DNA from 2 places in the Caulobacter sp. GW821-FHT09B08 genome. Region 2 is predicted to be linked to the other one. Evidence: predicted binding sites of a transcription regulator. Region 2 holds the regulator's gene; the other holds the start of a gene.

Region 1 (4,255 bases), on a different contig from region 2:
TGCCGAACAGCCAGCCCTGGGCGAAGTCGACGCCGGCCTTGCGGACCACGTCCTCGACCTCGGCGGTCTCGACCATCTCGGCCACGGTGCGGATTTTCAGGTCGCGGCACAGCTCGACCAGGCGGCGGACCATGGCCCCGTCGCGGCCGTTGCCGGCCAGCTCGCGCACGTATCGGCCGTCGATCTTGACGATGTCCAGGCTCAGTTCCTGCAGATAGGCGAACGACGAGGCGCCGGCCCCGAAGTCGTCCAGGCAGACCAGCGAGCCCAGGCCGCGCAGGCCCTGGATGTGCAGATTGGCGCGCGGCAGGTCGTCGATGGCGCTGGTCTCGGTGATCTCGAAGATCAGCCGGCCCTTGGCCGCCTCGTGCTTGGAAAGCAGGCCGGCGATGTGATTGACGAAGGTCTCGCTGACGATGGTGCGGCCCGAGACATTGACCGCCAGCTTGACCGCGCCGGTGCGGTCGCCGGCCAGGCGCTTGACCGCCATCTCGGCGATGGCGTGGTCCAGCTCCTCGATCAGGTCGAATTCCTCGGCCATGCGGATCAGCTGGAACGGGCTGCCGCCGTCCTCGAAGCGCACCAGGGCCTCGTGGTGGTGGGCGACACCGGTCCGCAAGTCGACCACCGGCTGGTAGGCCAGGGTGAAGCGCCGCTGGCTGACCGCCACGCCCAGGGCGCCGGCCCGCGACAGGGTGCGCTTGACCGAGCGGTTCATGGCTTCCGACAGGCTGAGCGGCGGGGTGTCCTTCAGCCCCTCGCGCAGGAAGTCGTCCAGGGCGTAGCGCAGGGCCTTCAGGCCGCGCGACGGGGCCACGCCGCCGTCGATGGGTACGATGTGGGCGCTGGCCTGCATGGCCGTGGCGCTGGTCAGGCGCTGGGCCATCTCGTCGGGATGATCGCTCTTGGCGCGGACCAGGGCGAAGCGCTCGGACGACAGCTGGGTGGCCATGGCCCCGGCGTGGGACTCGGCCCGCACCGCGCCGGCCAGTCTCAGGTCCAGGGCGTGGGCCTCGGGCTTGGACAGCTGCTGGCGCACCGAATCCAGGCCCGAGAAGTCGACCATGGCCAGTTCCAGTTCCAGGCCGGTCACGCGGGCGGCCTCGAACAGGCCGCGGGCGATGTCTTCGAAGCTCTCGCGCGAGCGCAGGCCGGCCTCGTCCAGCTCGCCGGACGGCGCCGTGCCCGGCGTGACCGAAACCGAGATCCGGCCGCCGTTGTCGGGCAGGGCGCGCATGGTCAGGTTCACGTAGCGGACCGGTTCGCCGGCCATGCGGATGGTGACCGGACCACGGCGCTGGCCGTCGCCCATCATGGCGGTGGTCGCGTCGATCAGCGGACGGTCGGCGGCGGTGAAGAGATCGCGCCAGGCGCGGCCCATCAGGGTGCGCTCGTCCTGGCCCATGATCCGCTGGGCGGCGCCGAGGGCCAGGGTCACCCGGCCGTTCTCGACTTCAAGCAAGAGGTCGGCGCTGGCGAAGGCCAGGCTCAGCAGGCGACGCGGATCGATCGACAAGACGTAGTCCCCCCGGAAGGCGACCAGAATGGGCGGGCTCTTGTTAAGGACCGGTTGCGTTGGAGCTTCGCTATCGCCTTGCAGATGTGGGGAAATGTCGCACCCGACGTACCCTGGGATGTGTTCGCGCGGATCGGCTCGCGCCCCAGATGTATTGTCAAGGTTAGCGTCGATCGCGAGGGTCGATACGACCGTATCTGACGTATAGGGCCCTTACAGTAAGAACATGTTGCGAACATGGAACAAACCATGTACGCATTAATCATTCCACAGGCGGGTGGGCGCGGCGGTCGCGAACCTCCGATCCGGTTGTCGGAATCATGGAATAAGGGCGGACCAACAATGAGCAACCAGGCGGCTTTGAAACTCGTGGGCAAGGAAGACGGCGACAAGCAGCGCGCTCTGGAAGCGGCGCTGGCCCAGATCGACCGGGCGTTCGGCAAGGGCTCGGTGATGAAGCTGGGCGAGAAGGGCAAGGTCGAGATCGAGTCGATCTCCACCGGTTCGCTGGGCCTGGACATCGCGCTCGGCATCGGCGGCCTGCCCAAGGGCCGGGTGATCGAGATCTACGGGCCGGAAAGCTCGGGCAAGACCACCCTGGCCCTGCACGTGGTGGCCGAGTGCCAGAAGGCCGGCGGCACCGCCGCCTTCGTCGACGCCGAGCACGCCCTGGATCCGGGCTACGCCTTCAAGCTGGGCGTCAATCTCGACAACCTGCTGGTGGCCCAGCCCGACAACGGCGAACAGGCCCTGGAGATCACCGACACCCTGGTGCGTTCGGGCGCGGTCGACATCGTGATCGTCGACTCGGTGGCGGCCCTGACCCCGAAGGCCGAAATCGAAGGCGAGATGGGCGACAGCCTGCCGGGCCTGCAGGCCCGTCTGATGAGCCAGGCGCTGCGCAAGCTGACCGCCTCGATCAACAAGGCCAACACCATCGTCATCTTCATCAACCAGATCCGTCACAAGATCGGGGTGATGTACGGCAGCCCGGAAACCACCACGGGCGGCAACGCCCTGAAGTTCTACGCCTCGGTCCGCCTGGACATCCGCCGCACGGGTTCGATCAAGAACCGCGACGAGATCGTCGGCAACAACGTCCGGGTCAAGGTGGTCAAGAACAAGGTGGCCCCGCCGTTCCGCGAGGTCGAGTTCGACATCATGTACGGCGAGGGCATCTCCAAGCTGGGCGAGATCATCGACCTGGGCGTCAAGGGCGGCATCATCGACAAGGCCGGCTCCTGGTTCTCCTACAACAGCCAGCGCATCGGCCAGGGCCGCGACAACGTCCGCGAGTTCCTGAAGGTCAACAAGGACCTGTGCGCCGAGATCGAGGCGGCGGTGCGCAAGTCGTCGCAGAAGATCGAGGAAGAGCTTCTGGTCGGCCCGTCGGAAGACGACGACACCGAAGACTAGGATTTCCGGCGGCGGCTCCCCCATGGGCCGCCGCCCGGAAGCTTCGCGGCCGCCGCCCGCTGCGGGCGACCCCGCCTTATAGCCCGCCGCGCTTACCGCCACGGCCGGCCGCGATCCCCGGACGCCTGGACCCCATGCCAGGCGTCCGATTTTATTCAGGCCTCCGCCCCTCCGCCCCCTACGGGGGCGGACAGACCGCGAAGCGGTCAGGTGGGGGCAAGTGGGTGCGCCTCGATAGGTCCTCCCCCCGTGGGGGAGGTGCCGGCGCAGCCGACGGAGGGGGGAGTGCTCAGGCGCGAGCCTCATTCCGCCCCAAGATCACCGACTTGGTTTCCACAAATCTTGAAACCGCGCTATGCAGCGCCGACTTCCGGTTCGACCGGACTCTGTACGAACACTCGAGACGCCGATGCCCAGCCTGAACGAGATCCGCAGCACCTTCCTGAACTACTTCGGCGCGGCCGATCACGCGATCACGCCTTCGGCTCCGCTGGTGCCGCAGAACGATCCGACCCTGCTGTTCGTCAACGCCGGCATGGTGCCGTTCAAGAACGTGTTCACGGGCGCCGAGACCCCGGCCCATCCGCGCGCCACCAGCTCGCAGAAGTGCGTCCGCGCCGGCGGCAAGCACAACGACCTGGACAATGTCGGCTACACCGCCCGTCACCACACCTTCTTCGAGATGCTGGGCAACTTCTCGTTCGGCGACTACTTCAAGGAACAGGCGATCCACCATGCCTGGACCCTGCTGACCCGCGACTTCGCCCTACCCAAGGACAAGCTGCTGGTCACCGTCTACCACACCGACGACGAGGCGGCCGATCTCTGGAAGAAGATCGCGGGCCTCTCCGACGACCGCATCATCCGCATCCCGACCAACGACAATTTCTGGTCGATGGGCGACACCGGCCCCTGCGGCCCGTGCTCGGAGATCTTCTTCGACCACGGCGAAGGCATCCCCGGCGGCCCTCCCGGTTCGCCGGATGAGGATGGCGACCGGTTCATCGAGATCTGGAACCTGGTCTTCATGCAGTTCGAGCAGATGGCCGGCGGCGAGCGCGTGTCGCTGCCCAAGCCCTCGATCGACACCGGCATGGGCCTGGAGCGCGTCGCCGCCGTCCTGCAGGGCGTGCACGACAACTACGACATCGACCTGTTCAAGGCCCTGATCGCCGCGTCGGTCGAGCTGACCGGCGTCAAGGCCGAGGGCGCCCAGGCTCCCTCGCACCGGGTGATCGCCGACCACCTGCGCTCGTCCTCGTTCCTGCTGGCCGACGGCGTCACGCCGTCGAACGAAGGCCGTGGCTACGTCCTGCGCCGCAT
Region 2 (4,255 bases):
CCGGCGGCCCCCACCGCCGGCGCGCGAACGCTCGCGTCCAAATCCAAGGAAATCCCATGATCCACCACCTCTCCGTCAGCGCCGAAGACCCCCAGGGCGCGGCCGAGTTCTTCGCCGACCTGATGGGCGGCGTCGTCGTCGACTTCCCGCCGAACCCCGGTAGCTACATGGTGTTCAAGGCCGACGGCCGCGGCACCGCCCTGGAGATCTATCCGGCCGGCTGCGTCATGGTCGCCAACGGCGAGCCCGGCACGGTGTTCGTGCGCCAGCCGGAAGGCGCCGACCGCCGCTCGCCCACCCACTTCGCCCTCAGCGTCGATATGGCGGAGGTCGATGTCCTGGCCCGCGCCCAGGCCAAGGGCTGGGACGCCTTCGTCTGCGATCGCGGCGGCCACTTCCACGTGGTCGAGATCTGGGTCGAGAACACTTGGCTGGTCGAGATCCTGCCGCCGAACTTCGCGGCCGAGTATCTGGGCTTCGCCAATGCGGTGACCCAGTTGGCCGACCCGAACACGGCGCTGGACTCCCACCAACCGCAGGCCAAGACCCTGGAATTGGCCTGAACGGGGAAAGGGGCGGCTCGGCGAGTCGCCCCGCCCTACCAGACGAACGGAATCAGCGCCGCCTTGCGCTTGCGGTAGGCCCGGTGCTCCTCGCCGAATCGGGCGGTCAGGGCCGCGTCCTCCACCCGGATCCGCCAGCCGAAGGCGATCAGACCGGCCAGGAACAGGACCAGCACCGACAGCCAGTTGCCCAGGCCCAGCCCGAAGCCGACCAGGGTCGTCAGGCTGCCCAGATAGGCCGGATTGCGCACGATGCGATAAGGCCCCGTGGTGATCATCCGGTGCCCATCCTGCAGATGCACTGTCACCCGGAAGAAGGCGCCCAGGGTCAGGATGGCCCAGAGCCGCAGCGCCAGGCCGCCCCAGATCAAGACCAGCGCCAGGGCCCGCAGCTCGGGCTTCCAGGCGACGATCCGAGCAAATTCAACGGCATGCGAGACGTAGAAGGCGGCGAAGACCCCGGCGACGATCACCAGCACCACGGCCCGCAGGCTGCCCTTGTCGGCGCTCGCCCCGCTGGCCGCCCGCCGGTCGCGCAGCCAGACCCAGGTCTCGAACAGGCCGAAGACCAGGTAGCTGCCCCAGAAAGCGCGCGGCCAACCGGCGTCCAGGATCCAGGCATGATCGATCAAGACAGGCGCTCCCCGCGAGGTTGCAGGCCTCGCAAGCTACAGCGAACAAGGGTCGTCTCGTCAACTTGACATTAACGAAGAACACCTAGAGAACATTTACAGAGGTTAGCGGTTTGTTCCGCGACGACTGGCGAGGCCGGACATGCTTACGCGCAAGCAGCACGAGCTGCTGATGTTCATCCACGAACGGATCAAGGAGACCGGCGTCTCCCCCTCCTTCGACGAGATGAAGGAGGCGCTGGACCTGGCGTCCAAGTCGGGCATTCACCGGCTGATCACGGCGCTGGAAGAGCGCGGCTTCATCCGCCGCCTGGCCCACCGCGCCCGCGCGCTGGAGGTGGTCAAGCTGCCCCAGCAGGCCACGACGGCGTCGCCACCCAAGGGCCGAGGAACCTTCAAGCCCCAGGTGGTCGAGGGCGGCGGTCAGGCCCCGTCCCTGCCCGCTCCGGCCATCGCCGCCGACAACACGCGCGAACTGCCGATCCTGGGGCGCATCGCCGCCGGCACCCCCATCGACGCCATCCAGCACGAACGCGAGCGCCTGCCGGTGCCCGAGACCATGCTGGGCGGTGGTGAGCACTACGTGCTGGAGGTCCAGGGTGACTCGATGATCGAGGCCGGCATCCTCGACGGCGACTACGTCATCATCAAGAAGGGCGACACCGCCAACAGCGGCGAGATCGTCGTGGCCCTGGTGGGAGAGGAAGCCACCCTCAAGCGCCTGCGCAAGAAGGGCGGCTCCATCGCCCTGGAAGCGGCCAATCCCAAGTACGAGACCCGTATCTTCGGCCCCGACCAGGTCGAGGTGCAGGGCAAGCTGGTAGGCCTGATCCGCCGCTACCACTAAGGACGAGGCGGCGTCACCCTAACCCAGGGTTGACGCCTCTCCACCAGCGCGCTTCAGTCGGCCCAGGCGCACAAAGCTTGGGGGAGCGGATGCTGTCGTTGATCCTTATGTTGCAGGCGACGCCGGCCGCCCATCCGACCCCGCCGGCGAACGTGCTGCGCGTCGAAGACGTGGCGCTGCGTTCGGATCCCGAGGCGATCAAGCGCTTCTATCCGCGATCCGCGATCCAGGCCGGCCTCTCCGGCTGGGCCTATGCGACCTGCGCCATCGACCCCACGGGCCGACTGAAAGACTGCGACCTCGCGCGCGTCACCCCCGCCGACCAGGGCTTCGAAGCCGCCACCCAGCAGGTGCTTTCCCGCGTAAAGGTCCACGGCAGGGACAAGCACGGCGCCGTGGTCGCTGGCCGCCGCCTGTGGGTGGAGCTCCACTACAGCTGGGGCAACGCCCGAAACCACGGGATCGACGTCAACTGAGGCGGCCTCGCGCTCCAGGGCCGATGTCGACCAACACAGCCCTTTGCTCGCGGTAGTGATCTGACTGTCCGTAACCAGTGGCCAACTTCGGCTTTCGACCCGTTGCGGAACTCGGCAGCGTCGGCTCTATGGTCGCATATGCGCTACCTGTTCAGATTTGGATTTGAGAGCCCCGATGAGTTCGCCGCCAATCGTGACGGCGGCTGGGATGATGAATCGTTTGGATCGATGCCCCTTCGGCCGACGCAGCGCTGTCTTGGGGGCAGTCGATAGCTGAGCGCTTTGTTGAGAAGCTGTTCGAGTTGGCCAATGCCGAGGGTTACTCGTGGCAGGCCCGAGGGTTCGCCAGTTGGATCGAGGGCGAGGCGTCCGTGCTGGAATGGGCGCGAACGTCGTCTGAGGTTTTCGCAACCGACTACGGCCAGATGCCCGATCTAGCGGCGCTTGCCGCGTTGCGCTCGGAGTAAGCCAAGCAACGTCCGCTCCCCGCCCGTTGGGGACGGCCGGAAGGTCCGCTGTCGGGGGTCCCCATTCGATTTAGGGGTGGGGGGTGCAACCCGGACGCTGCCCTAGGGCGGCGGACCTGGCGTCACCGGGTCGCCAGAACGTCGTAGTGCGTGCCTGATCGCACCTTCTTGAAGTTCGAAAACCCTTGCGCCCTGAGAGCGCCTTCTATGTCCGCCGGGTTAACCCAGCTCTCGTCGACCTCGTAGAACACCGCCTGGATATCCGCGACAAACGACGACGCCATCAACTGCTCGATCACCAGAGCCTCGTGCCCCTCGGTATCCACCTTCACAATGATCGGCAGGGCTTCGATGATGTGTTCGGAAATGGCGTCGCCCGTCCGCACCTCGATCTGCTGGTACGAACTGCCGTCGGGCTTGTGGTGGATCGACGCAGCCCCGCTGTGTGCAGCACTGACTGATATCTGGAGCGTCTCGTCTGACGAGGAGATGCCATAGTTGCAGGCAATGACGCGAGTTGCGCGGTTTAGCCCAATGTTGTCCTGCAAAAGCTGGAACGTAGCCCTGACAGGTTCAAACGCGACTGCGCGAACGCAGTATCTGTTCTTCGCTGCGACCAAGGCATAGAGCCCTTGATTGGCTCCAATGTCTAGAAACACGAACTCGCTTCGCTGATTTCGAAGAAGATCGGACAGGAAGCGCCCATAGGACCCACGCACACAGTAATTGAAGGTGGTGTCACCCCAATTTGCCCGCATCCAGATTCCGTACTCCGACCGGACAGCTTTAAGTTTAAGCGCTCTGCTTACAGCTAGGTTTACTGGCCTGCGGATGTGCATCACAGCCAACTTGCCGGCGCCGACGAGGCCATGCTTCTTGACTGCCCGGAATAGCCTCATTGTGCTCTCCCACTACGCGCAAGCGTAGCCTTTCGGTTGAAAGGTACAATCCTACCACATAGAAGAGTGGCTCTGCTCGGAGGGCCGGGTTGGCTGGGCCTAGGTCGCCATCCCCGCCGGCCGGTTCTCCACATATTGCGGCACGTTCAGCGGGAGCATCCACGGTTCGCGGCGCTTGACCCAGACTTCGTACTGCGGAGCGAACTGGCCGGTTTCGTCCAGGCCGCCCAGGTGGATCTCGATCTCGCCGTCGCCCTGCCCGTCCTCGAGCCACGAGGCCGTCGTCCAGAAGAGGGGCGAGCCGCAGGTCGCGCAGCCGTGGCTGACGCCGTGCCCTTCGCCGATGGCCCAGGGCTGGGTCGCTCCCTCGA

Evidence for each region. The regulator LexA, encoded in region 2, represses DNA repair genes until DNA is damaged. The targets are predictions, from matches to a motif close to ATGTTCNCNANNTGTTCT.
Region 1: the regulator LexA is predicted to act here: its motif matches at 1,738-1,755, upstream of recA (recombinase RecA).

The regions. Positions count from the first base shown of each region.
Region 1 is NZ_JBWKPL010000004.1:23,856-28,110, reverse strand. Features, by position in the region: gene AC07OA_RS13505 (sensor domain-containing phosphodiesterase) at 1-1,516, opposite strand, end outside; gene recA (recombinase RecA) at 1,859-2,932, shown strand; gene alaS (alanine--tRNA ligase) at 3,342-4,255, shown strand, end outside.
Region 2 is NZ_JBWKPL010000006.1:15,357-19,611, forward strand. Features, by position in the region: gene AC07OA_RS17025 (VOC family protein) at 57-563, shown strand; gene AC07OA_RS17030 (methyltransferase family protein) at 599-1,195, opposite strand; gene lexA (transcriptional repressor LexA) at 1,338-2,042, shown strand; gene AC07OA_RS17040 (energy transducer TonB) at 2,132-2,518, shown strand; gene AC07OA_RS17045 (FkbM family methyltransferase) at 3,108-3,884, opposite strand; gene AC07OA_RS17050 (GFA family protein) at 3,984-4,255, opposite strand, start outside.